Paraflavitalea devenefica: one gene and its partner. Each later gene encodes a partner of the first gene's protein in a complex. Links are inferred from orthologs where the notes say so. Each region holds a gene or a part of one and is shown in the gene's direction. Other genes may lie near its edges.

The links.
Region 2: the proteins of carB (region 1) and carA are in contact, whole or in part, in a solved structure (PDB 1KEE), measured with the Escherichia coli proteins. The link is inferred for Paraflavitalea devenefica from one-to-one orthologs.

What each region holds. Positions count from the first base shown.
Region 1 is NZ_JAARML010000001.1:1,819,179-1,827,451, reverse strand. What follows is about bases 2,524-5,911. They hold carB (carbamoyl-phosphate synthase large subunit), read left to right. Parts: upstream 2,524-2,888; coding sequence 2,889-5,711; downstream 5,712-5,911. Other genes in these bases: HB364_RS07455 (DinB family protein), read left to right, coding at 5,820-5,911. In the rest of the region: bcp (thioredoxin-dependent thiol peroxidase), read right to left, coding at 1-84; HB364_RS07470 (M23 family metallopeptidase), read right to left, coding at 98-1,801; HB364_RS07465 (hypothetical protein), read left to right, coding at 2,211-2,426; more of HB364_RS07455, read left to right, coding at 5,912-6,290; HB364_RS07450 (response regulator transcription factor), read right to left, coding at 6,300-6,956; HB364_RS07445 (sensor histidine kinase), read right to left, coding at 6,969-7,778; HB364_RS07440 (hypothetical protein), read right to left, coding at 7,897-8,273. UniProt on the Escherichia coli protein: Large subunit of the glutamine-dependent carbamoyl phosphate synthetase (CPSase).
Region 2 is NZ_JAARML010000002.1:419,347-424,660, forward strand. Bases 1-2,871 are described here. They hold carA (glutamine-hydrolyzing carbamoyl-phosphate synthase small subunit), read left to right. Parts: upstream 1-806; coding sequence 807-1,937; downstream 1,938-2,871. Other genes in these bases: HB364_RS11320 (DNA-directed RNA polymerase subunit alpha), read left to right, coding at 1-46; rplQ (50S ribosomal protein L17), read left to right, coding at 107-592; aroQ (type II 3-dehydroquinate dehydratase), read left to right, coding at 2,047-2,469; HB364_RS11340 (peptidylprolyl isomerase), read right to left, coding at 2,474-2,871. In the rest of the region: more of HB364_RS11340, read right to left, coding at 2,872-3,106; glmM (phosphoglucosamine mutase), read right to left, coding at 3,194-4,573; HB364_RS11350 (LTA synthase family protein), read right to left, coding at 4,853-5,314. UniProt on the Escherichia coli protein: Small subunit of the glutamine-dependent carbamoyl phosphate synthetase (CPSase).

The sequences.
Region 1 (8,273 bases):
ATAATCGGCCAATGAAACGGTATTACCATTCTGGTCTATGCCTTTAAATGCCGGCGCTTTATCGCCTTCCTGTAGTGTAACCATTATAAGTTGAGCGTTATCTTGTAAACTTAAAAATCTTTTCTGTCCTGTTGCCTGCTTCATCCTCCGCACTGATCACCAGCTCATGCTCACCGGCCAGGCATTTCTCATCAAACCGGTAAATGAAAGTACGTCCTTTATCATTTGTAAACCGCAGCCACTTGCCATCCAGCAGGGTACGTACATTTTTAAACCGCTTCATATTATCCGTAACCGTAAATACAATGCGGCTGGCCCTGCTCAGGTCGGCCCCATCGGTCAGGCCGGTAGCCACGATCTGGGGAGGCTCCTCATCGGTGATCAAACGGTACGACCCGAAATCACGGAAGCGGGCCGAGGCCCAGCCATTTTGCCATTCTACCTTTTGCACATCACTCCGGCTGCCACTGTACCACTGCATCACCGTATGCTGCCGTTCATTAACAGTCAACGGGCGGTTTGGTTGGATGCGTACAAGGAATGCTTCCTGCAGGGGAATGGCAGAACTACCGATGGTATGTACATCCGATACACCCTGCGGGTGGGTATTTGCCGACTGGCTATGCCGTATATGCACGGAATCGTACAAGCAACGCTCTCCGATATAGAACTCACAATGGGGCGTTTCAAAGCCATCCAGCATAAAAGGGTAAAACATTTTATCCGCATTCGTTACCGGCGCTACAGCCGCTCCGTTATACTGAACAGTATAGTGGAGGGTTGCGGTATTATTATACCCGTCCTTTATCACAATACGAACGGCATGAGCCGCTCCGTCGCTGATGTCAATAACACCATCTCCTTTTACCTTCTTATAAATGGAATTGATATACCCCGGCGGGTCCGACAAATGCTGCAACCAGGCGCCGCCTGCCGCCTTCGTACGGTAATCTATATGGGCATTCAGGTAGCGGGTATCATTATAGCTGATATCGTCCATCCGGAAGCCGGTGATCAGTTCCTCATCCACATACAGTGAGGCTTCATAAATACCATTCAGGTTGGAAGAGCCGGTATGGGTATCAAAGGCGGTAATGGCAAAACTTACTCTGGGAGAAGCTGCCGTAACCAGGGGTGGTGCAGTGGTATAGTTGCTGCCGGTTCCCTTTATGGGAATAATCCGGGGCGATTGCTCATACAGGCTCCTGGTCCTGTCATACACGGCCAGCCGTAAAATGCGCGGAGTCGTATTATCGGCCAGCGGAAATCCAAACAACATCGGATTTACATTCACATCATCGGCCGTACGCCTGACCTCAAAATGCAGGTGCGGCGCCTGGGAGCCGCCGGTATTGCCGCTATAGGCCAGGAAATCGCCTTTCTTTACCGGGAACTGACCAGGCACAGGTTCGAGCGTAACAGCCCACGATTCGCGGGCATACTGCTGCTGCTTTACCCAGTATTCCAGTTTTGAATTAAAATCATTGAGGTGCGCATAGAGCGTAGTAAACCCATTGGGATGATTAATATAGATGGCGCGGCCAAAACCACCGGGCTCAATCTTGATCCGGGCTATATACCCGTCGGCCGCCGCATACACAGGCTGGTTCTCGCGGGCCTTCGTTTTCAGGTCAAGCCCCATATGGTAATGGTTGGGACGTAGCTCACCAAAATTGCCGCTCAGGTCCATCGGGATCTCCAGCGGGTTGCGGAAATACCCCTGCGGGTAATCAGCAGGCTGAAAAAGCTGCGCCTGCAGGTGTTGGGCACAACCTAACAATACAAAAACCAATACACGCATCCGATCAAATCAATTTATGGGTTAGTAGTGTGCAAAACTACGGGAATCCGCCATCCTGCATCCACCTCCTGATTCTGGAATTCCTCCATCCACTGGAAATAGACTACCAATCACTCGTTTTGTTTACTGCAAATGAAAAAAAAGCGACTAATTACATGAACGATTTGGCTAATAAAATACCGGATTTGACAAGCCAATATTAAACTAATATTAAAAATCCGGCGGTTGGGTTACCCGGCACGGCAATGGGTATAAAGAGAAAGGACAGATGGATTCGCTATTAGTATGTTAAGTTTTAAAAATACCCACTTAGTTGTATGTTTTTTTATGAACTATGGAACAGCTTTTGGCGTATATAAATTGTCTAAGATTATATGAAATGAAAGAATAAATCTACAACCTGTGTTTTATGAGTATGATACGTAACAGGACGGTTTTACTACTGGCATTAACGGTAGGGTCCATAGTCGGGATGTTCAAAGGAACAGAAGCTAAGCAGAAATGGGTATTTCGTATCAAGAGCCGTTTTGAGGAAAAGCGCCATCTGGCAGAAGAGAAGAAATTCATTCGCCAGGGCGGTGTGCCGTTGGATGATATCGAGATCGCTGCTTTTCACAACAACTGAACACATCAATTTTTTTCTACCAGCAAATAATAGCCTCTGCCGGTGGGAGAGGCTTTTTTATTTCCCCTTCTTTACTGCTATCCTTATAGCAACCTTACAACGATCTTACAGCGACCTTACAGCGATGTTATAGCGACCTTATAGCGACTTTACTCCCACCTAACCCCTGCCTAACTCCCGATCAACTCCCACCCAACTCCCTATCAGGCCCCTATCAAACAGCCTATCACTGTCAGCCCTGGTTCGTGTCCCAGTCAAGCCTTGGTTTGTGTCCCAGTCAGCCTTGGTTCGTGTCCTCCGAACCAACCCTAACCCCCTCTAAATGACCCCCTTCCCGTCATCTTTGCCATGAGCCAAAAAATAATCCGCATTATTCCCCCCATCACCTTACTTTTGCGCAATTTATCCCGCCGGTAAGACCGGGAATTTTTTAAAAAAAGCAAAAAAACAGCGTAAAAGAAGATGCCCAAAGACACCTCGATCAAGTCAGTACTTATCATCGGTTCAGGACCCATTATCATCGGACAAGCTTGTGAATTTGACTACTCCGGCACCCAGGCTGCCCGCAGTCTGCGCGAAGAAGGGATCAAAGTGATCCTTATCAACAGTAACCCCGCCACCATCATGACCGATCCTATGATGGCCGATAAAGTGTACCTGCTGCCCTTAACAGTAGAGAGTATTGAACAGATCCTGGACGAAAACCAGATTGATGCCGTACTGCCTACAATGGGCGGACAAACGGCCCTCAACCTGGCCAAAGAAGCCGCAGAACTGGGCGTTTGGGAAAAATACCATGTCCGTATGATCGGCGTGGATATTGAAGCCATTGATACCGCAGAGGACCGCGAGAAATTCCGCCAGCTCATGGTAAAGATTAATGTGCCGGTAGCACCTTCCAGAGTGGCCAACTCTCTGCTGGAAGGAAAAGAATTTGCCCAGGCCATTGGCTTCCCCCTCGTAATCCGCCCTTCCTTTACCCTCGGTGGTACAGGCGGCGGCTTTGTACACGACAAATCTGAACTGGAAGCAGCTCTCGACAGAGGTCTTAAAGCCTCCCCCATCCACGAAGTATTGGTAGAAAAGGCCGTACTGGGATGGAAAGAATATGAGCTGGAGCTGCTGCGCGATAAAAACGACAACGTTGCCATCATTTGTACGGTAGAGAACGTGGACCCCATGGGCGTACATACAGGCGATTCCATTACCGTGGCGCCTGCCATGACCCTGAGCGATACCGCCTTCCAGGATATGCGCAACAAAGCCATCCTCATGATGCGCAGCCTTGGCAACTTTGCCGGCGGCTGTAACGTACAGTTTGCCCTGAATCCCGAAACAGAAGAACTCATCTCCGTAGAGATCAACCCGCGGGTAAGCCGATCTTCGGCCCTCGCCTCCAAAGCCACCGGATACCCCATCGCCAAAATAGCGGCCAAACTGGCCATCGGTTATAACCTCGATGAGCTGAAAAACCAGATCACCCAAACCACTTCCGCCTATTTTGAACCGGCGCTGGATTACGTGATCGTTAAAATGCCCCGCTGGAACTTCGACAAATTCAAAGGCGCCAATGATACCCTCGGCTTGCAAATGAAGAGCGTGGGTGAGGTAATGGCCATCGGAAGAAGCTTTACAGAAGCCATCCAGAAAGCCTGCCAAAGCCTGGAGAACAATGCCATCGGACTTGGCTACTACGGCCATAGCCGCATGCACGCCGAAGAGCTCATCGAATACATCAAAACCCCGAAATGGGACCGCATCTTCCGTATCAAGGACGCTCTCACACTGGGCGTATCTGTAGGCACCATCTCCAAAGCCACGGGCATTGACCGCTGGTTTGTGAATGAGGTCCAGAAGATCGTGAACCTGGAGAAGGAGATAGCCAAATACAAACTGGCTACTCTGCCCGAAGATGTGCTGAAACAGGCGAAATTCCTCGGCTTCAGCGATCAGCAGATCTCTACCATCATGCAGGACGGTAATGACGAAGCCGTCTATGAGAAAAGGAAGGCAGCCGGCATCACCCGCGTATACAAAATGGTAGATACCTGCAGTGCAGAATTTGAAGCGAAGACTCCCTACTTCTACTCCACTTTTGAATCCGGCAACAATAGCGAAAGCAAAGCCAGCAAAAAGAAAAAAGTCATCGTACTGGGCTCAGGCCCCAACCGCATCGGTCAGGGTATTGAATTCGATTATTGCTGTGTACATGGTCTGCTGGCCCTCAAAGAGTGCGGTTATGAAGCCATCATGCTGAACTGTAATCCTGAGACCGTTTCCACAGACTTCGATATGGCCGATAAATTATACTTCGAGCCGGTATTCTGGGAACACCTCTGGGAGATCATTGAACTGGAGAAACCGGAAGGGGTGATTGTTCAGTTGGGCGGACAAACAGCCTTGAAACTGGCCGAGCGCCTCCATGAAAAAGGCATCAAGATCATTGGAACTTCTTACGACAGCATGGACATCGCGGAAGACCGTGGCCGCTTCAGTGACCTGCTGAAAGAATTAAATATACCTTACCCCGACTATGGCACTGCTTTTACAGTAGATGAAGCTGTTGAAGTGGCCAATAAAGTAGGTTATCCCGTACTGGTTCGTCCCAGCTATGTACTGGGCGGACAAAGGATGCGTATCGTGATCAATGACGAGGAAGTAGAAAAAGCAGTAGTAAGTCTGCTGAAGCATATCCCCGGCAATAAGATCCTTATTGACCACTTCCTGGACCGTTGCCAGGAGGCGGAAATAGACGCCATCTGCGATGGGGAAACCGTTCATATCATGGGTCTTATGGAGCACATTGAGCCGGCAGGCATCCATAGCGGCGACAGTAACGCCGTATTGCCGCAGTTCAACCTCTCGCCCCTGATCGTGGAAACCATGGAAGAATACGCCAGGAAGATTGCCTTCAAACTCAATATCAAAGGGCTTATCAACATCCAGTTTGCCATCAAGGATGGTAAAGTGTATGTGATAGAGGCCAACCCGCGCGCTTCCCGTACCACGCCATTCATCGCCAAAGCTTACCAGATACCTTACCTCAACATTGCTACCAAAGTAATGCTGGGCGAGCAAAGGCTCCGCGACCTGAAAGTGGTGAAGCGCCTGAAAGGATATGCGATCAAGGAACCGGTATTCAGCTTTGAGAAATTCCCGGGCGTGAACAAGGAACTGGGCCCTGAAATGAAATCGACCGGCGAAGCGATCCGCTTTATCAAAGACCTGCGCGATCCTTACTTCCGCCAGTTGTACAAAGACAGGAGCATGTACCTGAGCAAATAATCCCGTTTAAAAGACAATAGTCTGACAATAAAAAATCCCGGTTCATGCAACCGGGATTTTTTATTGGTATGGTTTTTTAGCCGTGGTACCTTTATACAAACAATTGCCATGAACAAGGAAGTACAGTACATCATTACCACGCTGCAGGGATCCCTCGATGGCGATCCCTGGTATGGCCGCTCCCTCTATGCGATCCTGAAAGAAGTAGAGCCTGCCAGCGTCTTCATCAACCCTGATGAAAAAGGCCATGCACTGATTGAAATACTGTACCACATGATTGCCTGGGCAGAGGCGGTGCAAAGCACCCTGGAAGGAGATACCCAAAAACAAATAAGTTATTATGAAGCGCTCGACTGGCGGGAAATAGACCCTACCATCCATACCTGGAAAAACGGGGTCAATGAGTTAAAGGCAACTCACCGGCGTATCCTTGAACTGCTGCAATCTAAAAACGACGATTTCCTGGCATCACCGGTCAGTCAGCGTACCTATACCATCGGCTATATGCTGCACGGGCTGATACAGCACAATATTTACCACCAGGGGCAAATAGCCTACGTAAAAAAATTACTGGATTAATAGTGCGTCCTAAGCTTCTACCATGCCGTGGCGGATGGCATATAATACCAGCCCCACCCTTGTTTTTACTTTGAGCTTTTCAAAGAGGGAGTTACGGTAGTCATCTACCGTCCGTGGACTTACAAACATTTTAGCGGCAATATCCTTATAAGTAAGCTCTGAGCATACCCATTGCAGGAATTCCTTTTCTTTCTCTGTCAGGGAAATCGGCTCATCAGGCTGGTCAATATCCTTGTGCAGGCCGCTGATGATCTTGCCGGAGATATATTCTGAGAGGTAAAAATTCTTTTCCATCACCGAATCCAATGCCAGCTTCAGCTCTTCAGGCTCTGTATTCTTCATAATATAGCCTTTGGCGCCCAGCCGCAGCATGCGGATAATGGTACTTTCATCACTGGACATAGACAAAGCCAGTACCTTGATATGAGGGTGATTCTTGAATAACCATTTCACGGTTTCATATCCATCCATGCCGGGCATACTTACATCCAGCAGGAGAATATCCGGAATAATATGCTTGCTGATCTTGTCCTTTACATCTGAGCCATTGTCGGCCTCAAATAAAATAGTGTAATTCGCAAACGTGCTGATCAACCTGGCCAATGCCTTGCGCATCAGGGTATGATCATCAGCAACCGCTACCTGTATTTGTTTACCAACTGTCATTTCGGAGAGTGCTTAGCTTTCTTGTGGCAAAGATAATTGAATGGTCACCGTAGTTCCCTTCCCCGGAACACTTTTCATATCTAAATCAGCACCAATCAGTTTTGCCCTGTTGAAGATACTCTTTAATCCAACACCAGAGGAAGAAGAAACAGAATTTCTCTTGGCCTCCACGTCAAATCCGACGCCATTATCGGCCAGGGTAAGGACAAACCGGTTATCTTCCGAAAAAAGCAGGCTCACAGCAACTTTAGCAGCCTGGGAATGCTTCAGAATATTATTCAGCATTTCCTGGAACATCCGGAACAGGAACGTGGCTTTCTGGCCATCAAAATCATACTCCGAACCTGTTACCTCATACTCCACGTCCATCAGACCGCTCTTACGCACGTTCTCCATCTCAAACCGGATGGCCTCTACCAGGCCTATCTGGGCGATACGGTCACTATGCAGACTTTTGGTAAGATCAGAAAGGTCCAGGGCTGCTTTATTCAGTATTTGCCGGGAAGTAAGGATAGGTTCATACGCTTCATGGTCCTTATCAATGGGCAATATGGCCAGTGATAACTTCACTACCGATAAAACCTGCCCGATATTATCATGTAATTCCTGCCCGATCATCTTGAAAGTCGCTTCCTGGATCTCCAGTTGCGAGCGCAATACCTCCTGCTCATACAGATCCTTCATCCGGGCCAGTTCACTGGCATGCCGGTGCTGCCTGCGCTGGTACAAAAACAGGGTGGCTACGATAAAACCTACCAGTAAAAGGGCTATCACCCCTCCAATGATCACGATAGAATAAATCTCTTGTCCCTGGTCTTGCATAAAGAATAGTACATAATATGAATAGTAAAACAGCAGCCGGGCCGTAAATTATAAATAAATTTTGATCGGCCGCTGATCTAAATAACAGGAAGACCGGACTTTAGGGTAGTTATATACTTTATAAAGCAGGCTTATGGAACCTCAACCTGCATAAAAAGCCAATGGTGAACAACGAGTAGAGCAGTACGTTAAGAAAGCTTAAAATAAAAGTCAGGTTCTCCAGCAGCAATGGCGAAAGCCGGTATAAATAATTGGCCAGCCCCAACAGCGGAAAGCTGCAACAGTAAAAAAACAACAGGCCGCAGCATATCCAGAAAGCAGGTTCCCGGGCAAGGTTGATCGCCTGCTTCAACTGGAACAATTCAAAGAAATAATAGATACCAATAATAATGATCGCCAAACTGCCTATGGTATAAACAGTACTGCTAAAAGTATCTGTGCTTTGCGTGGAAATGATCAGGATACCCAGTATGGGGAACAGGACTGCAATACCCA
Region 2 (5,314 bases), on another replicon or contig:
TGGTATGGACCTGAGCAAACTGGGTTTGGATAAAGAAGAATTGTAATTTTTTAATAACAGTAGGCTGTAATTCCTGACACGGTACAGCCGGTAAAACTTAAAAGTCATGCGCCACGGAGACAAGATCAACAACCTGAGCAGGACGGCATCGCACAGAAAGGCGTTGCTGAGCAACTTAGCCTGCGAGCTGATATCCCACAAGAGAATCGTAACTACCCTCGCCAAGGCCAAAGCGTTGCGTACGTACATCGAGCCCCTGATCACCAAGGGTAAAGAAAATACTACTCACCAACGTCGTGTAGTATTCAGCTACCTACAGGATAAAGAGGCTGTTACTGAACTGTTCAGCACCATTGCCGAGAAAATTGGCGGTCGTCCCGGTGGTTATACCCGCATCATTAAGCTCGGCATCCGCCAGGGTGATAATGCTGAAATGGGGTTAATTGAACTGGTAGACTTCAACGAGATCTACGGTAAGGGTAAAACAGAGGCGAAAGAGCCGGCTAAGAAAACACGTCGTAGCAGAACCACCAAAAAGGCTGGTGATGCGAAGGCCGAAGATGCGAAATCCGAAGATAAAGCCGCTGAATAAGCATGATTCCGAACTCTTTTTATATCAAAGCCCCGCATATAAAGTGCGGGGCTTTTTTTGAATGTCCTATTGCCGGAAAGGCGGTAAGGCGTGAAGAAGGTAACGGCTGAGTTTCAATGCTTACCGTCTTCCCACCTGCCCGGTACAAACTGTGAACAATTTTAACTTCAAATACATCTAATAATTCTTTTCTTTGCAAAATTTTTCGATACACATGTCCACAACACAAAAACCTGCTGTTCTGTTATTGGCGGATGGTACCGTTCACTTTGGTAAAGCCTTTGGAAAGATTGGTACTACTGCCGGGGAAATTTGTTTTAATACCGGTATGACCGGATACCAGGAAGTGTTCACTGATCCCAGCTATTATGGCCAGATCATTATCATGAACAATGTGCATGTTGGTAACTATGGTACCAAGGATACCGATGTGGAGTCGGGCAGTGTGAAGATCCGCGGTCTTATTGGCCGTAACCTCGAAGAGCAATATTCCCGCAAGCAGGCCAATGCCTCTCTGGAGCAATACCTGCAGGATAATAACATCGTTTGCATCGAAGAAATTGATACCCGTGCCCTGGTAACCCATGTACGGGAAAAAGGCGCCATGAACTGTATCATCTCTTCTGAGATACTGGATGTGGAAGAGCTGAAGAAAGAACTGGCTAAAGTGCCCAGCATGGAGGGTCTTGAACTGGCCAGCTATGTAAGCACCGAAAAGCCTTATACCATGGGTGATGAGGCCACTGCTGCTGTAAAAGTAGCGGTGATGGATTATGGCACTAAAAAGAACATCCTGCAGTGTATGGTTGACAGGGGCGCTTTTGTAAAAGTATTTCCTGCCAAAACGCCGATCAGTGAATTAAAGCAATTCAATCCCGATGGTTACTTCATCTCCAATGGCCCCGGAGATCCTTCTGCCATGGATTATGCAGTAGCCACTGTAAAGGAAATACTGAAGGAAAGCAAGCCTACTTTCGGTATCTGCCTGGGCCACCAGTTGCTGGCATTAGCCAACGACATCGAGACCTTTAAGTTGCACCACGGTCATCGCGGACTGAACCACCCCGTGAAGAACCTGGTAACGGGTAAATGCGAGATCACTACCCAGAATCATGGTTTCGGTGTGAACCCGGAATCGGTGAAGAAAGCCAAAAATGTGGAAATCACCCACGTGAACCTGAATGATGAATCCATTGAAGGTATCCGCCTGAAAGATAAACCAGCCTTCTCCGTGCAATACCACCCTGAAGCAACGCCAGGCCCGCACGATAGCCGCTACCTCTTTGATGACTTCATCAACCTGGTAAGAGAGCATAAAGTAGTAAAAGTTAAAGTGAATTTTTAAAGAAGGATCATACTTATAATGTAACGAAAGGGTGTGTAGCCTTCCAAAGGCGGCTCACCCTTTCGCTCTTTTCACGTAAATGCAGTATTTTTAGCCGGCAAACTATCGTATGAAGATCGCAATCATCAATGGGCCTAATCTTAACCTGCTGGGCAAAAGAGAGCCGGGTATTTATGGCAGTATGTCTTTCGAACAGTATTTCGAAGAACTCAAGCAACAATACCCACAGGCAAACCTGCATTATTACCAAAGTAATGTAGAAGGGGAGCTGGTGAATGAGATACAGCGGGTAGGGTTCGACTATGATGGCATCATCATTAATCCTGCTGCCTATACCCATACTTCCGTAGCCATTGGCGATGCCATTGCGGCTATTAAAGCACCCGTCGTGGAAGTACATATCTCCAATGTACATGCACGGGAAGATTTTCGCAAGCTATCCCATGTATCTGCTAAAGCAGCAGGCAGCATCTTTGGCCTGGGGCTGAAGGGGTATGAACTGGCGTTGCAATACCTGCTCAACAGGAAATAACCCATTACAGGAATACCCGCATCATAAGGGCATAACCATGGTCTTCTTTGGCATCATCCAGCTTGCGGATAATGTGCAGGCCGTTGGCTGTCCATATCTTAAAAATATCACCCTTTTTGCGCCTGGAGAGCTCTTTTTCTATCTGCGGTATCAGCGAGCCCCTCACAACCCATCCCAGGTCGCCTTTGGTGGCCGCTTCCCCACCCATGGAATAAGCCTGGGCCATATCTTCGAAAGTGGTGCTGCCCTGCCTGATACGCAGCATGATATTATCGGTCAGGGAGTCCGCAATACGCCGGGTAAATACAGAGGTGTCCAGGAAGATCTGAGCAATATGATTAAAGGTGGCGGGTGCTTTGGCCAGGATCTGTACCAGTGTCTTCCCATTATTATAAGGGCCGTATACTTTACCCACTTTGCCATGATAGCCCAGGCTATCCGGCAGGCCTATAAACCGGTTGGTGCCGCGGATAACGATCGTATCAATTACAAACCTTTTCTTCAACACATCTTTTACGTACAGCGGGCTATTGGTAGCCTTTTCCAGCTCTGCCTTGATCTGGGTTACTGTTTTCTTTTGTGCAAAGGTGGTGGTGCTACCAATAAGGATTAATAATAAAGCGATCAGCGGTTTCATTCACCTAAAGATAATAAAAGACGAAGACCTGACAGGTTTCGCCGGCTGAGTACCCGGAAAACCTGTCAGGTCTTATTCAGGATTCTTTTACAATGATTCCTTGATATCCTGCATCAATCGCAGGGCAATATTGTTGGCGGTCGTTTCAAAATTACTTTCCGCATAGATGCGGATAATAGGTTCGGTATTGGAAGTACGGAGATGTACCCAATCACTATCAAATTCAATCTTCAAACCATCCTCTGTATTCACAGGCTGGTTTTTATACTTCTTTTGGATACGCTCAAAAATGGCTTTCACATCAATGCCATTTTCCAGTTCAATCTTATTCTTGGAAATAAAATAGTCGGGATAGCGGGTGCGGAAAGACTTCATGCCATTCTTGTGTGTAGCAAGAGAACTCAAAAACAAACCGATACCGATCAGTGCATCACGGCCATAATGGAAGTCAGGAACAATGATACCGCCGTTGCCTTCGCCGCCAATCACTGCTTTTACTTCTTTCATTTTCGTCACCACATTCACTTCACCCACTGCCGAAGGAAAATATTCACCCCCATGTTTAAGGGTAACTTCCTTGAGCGCTTTCGTGCTGCTCATATTGCTCACGGTATTGCCTACCTTCTTGCTCAATACATAATCGGCCACTGCTACCAGTGTGTATTCTTCTCCAAACATGCTGCCGTCTTCACATACAAAGCAGAGGCGGTCTACATCCGGGTCCACGGCAATGCCGAAATCGGCTTTGTGCTTGCGGACTGCATTGCTTAGCTCAGTGAGGTTTTCCGGCAGGGGCTCCGGATTGTGGGCAAACTTACCGGTTACTTCTTCATTCAGCACCACGACATTTTCTACACCCAGCGCTTTGAGCAGGGGAGGGACAAATAAGGCGCCGGTAGAATTGATCACATCTACGACGGCCTTGTATTTCTTTTTACGGATATCTTCTGCATTCACCAGCGGATAGTTCACCACCGCATCAATATGTTGCTGCAAGCTGGTTTCGTGCAGGGTATAAGTGCCCAGTTTATCTACGGAGGTAAAAGTAAAATCTTCTTTGCTGGCTTTTTCCAGTACAATAGCGCCATCTGCTGCACTGATAAATTCACCCTGCTCATTCAGCAGTTTCAGGGCATTCCATTCTTTGGGATTATGACTGGCTGTAATAATAATACCGCCGGCAGCTTTTTCCCATACCACTGCCAGCTCAACGGTAGGCGTGGTAGAGAGGCCAACATCTACTACGTCAATGCCCAAACCGGTGAGTGTATTTGTCACCAGTTGTTGTACCATGGACCCACTGATGCGGCCATCGCGGCCAATAACTACTTTACGGTTGGAACCTTTCTCCAGCAGCCAACTGCCGAAAGCAGCGGCAAACTTTACAACATCCAGCGGCGTTAAATTGTCTCCGCTTTTACCACCAATTGTTCCACGAATACCTGATATGCTTTTGATCAATGCCACAGTGCCAAGGGTTTTTATCAGTTACAAAAATAGGGTGTTTGCTACTATGCAGAGATTACCACTTGTGGGTATTTTACAGGATATGATTACAAATTGTAATGATACAGCATAAATTGAAAGCTAATCACAACCAACCAAACAACAGGATGGGATGGACATGCTTAGGAAGCGGGAAATTAAGGAAAGAAACACATATATAACCAAATTGTGGAAAATGAAGCCTTAAAAACCAGCAAACTGCGAATCCCCGTCGTCTCCATGCCTCGTTGCTATTGTGTCTCAATGCTTTTTCTTATTATTCAGCAACAGGTATTTGGCCGTTTCATGGAGCGCCTCGGTCAGCGTACGCATCTCATCAGTAACGGCTTTTGTTGCAGGATCTTTACCGGGTATGGAATTGTCCACTACCGATAACAATTCTTCCTTACCTGTCTTTAACAGACGCCGGTAAAAATAATTGCCTTTTATCACACCGGTAATATTATTATCGGGTTCGAAGATAAACGCAAACGAATGCGTAGTCGAATCCAACAGGTCTCTTCCCAGGGTAGTATTGGTATAAGGAATATTGGCAAGTCCTGCAATAGTAGGCAATACATCCACCTGTGAGCAAATATTACCCGTGCGGCGTGGAGCTACCAGCGAAGGATTATATATCAGTAACGGTACATGCATGGTAGTAAGGCGTTGTGCTGTCCAGGCCTCGGGAAACATGGTGCCTGCATTGCCTGGTATGCCATG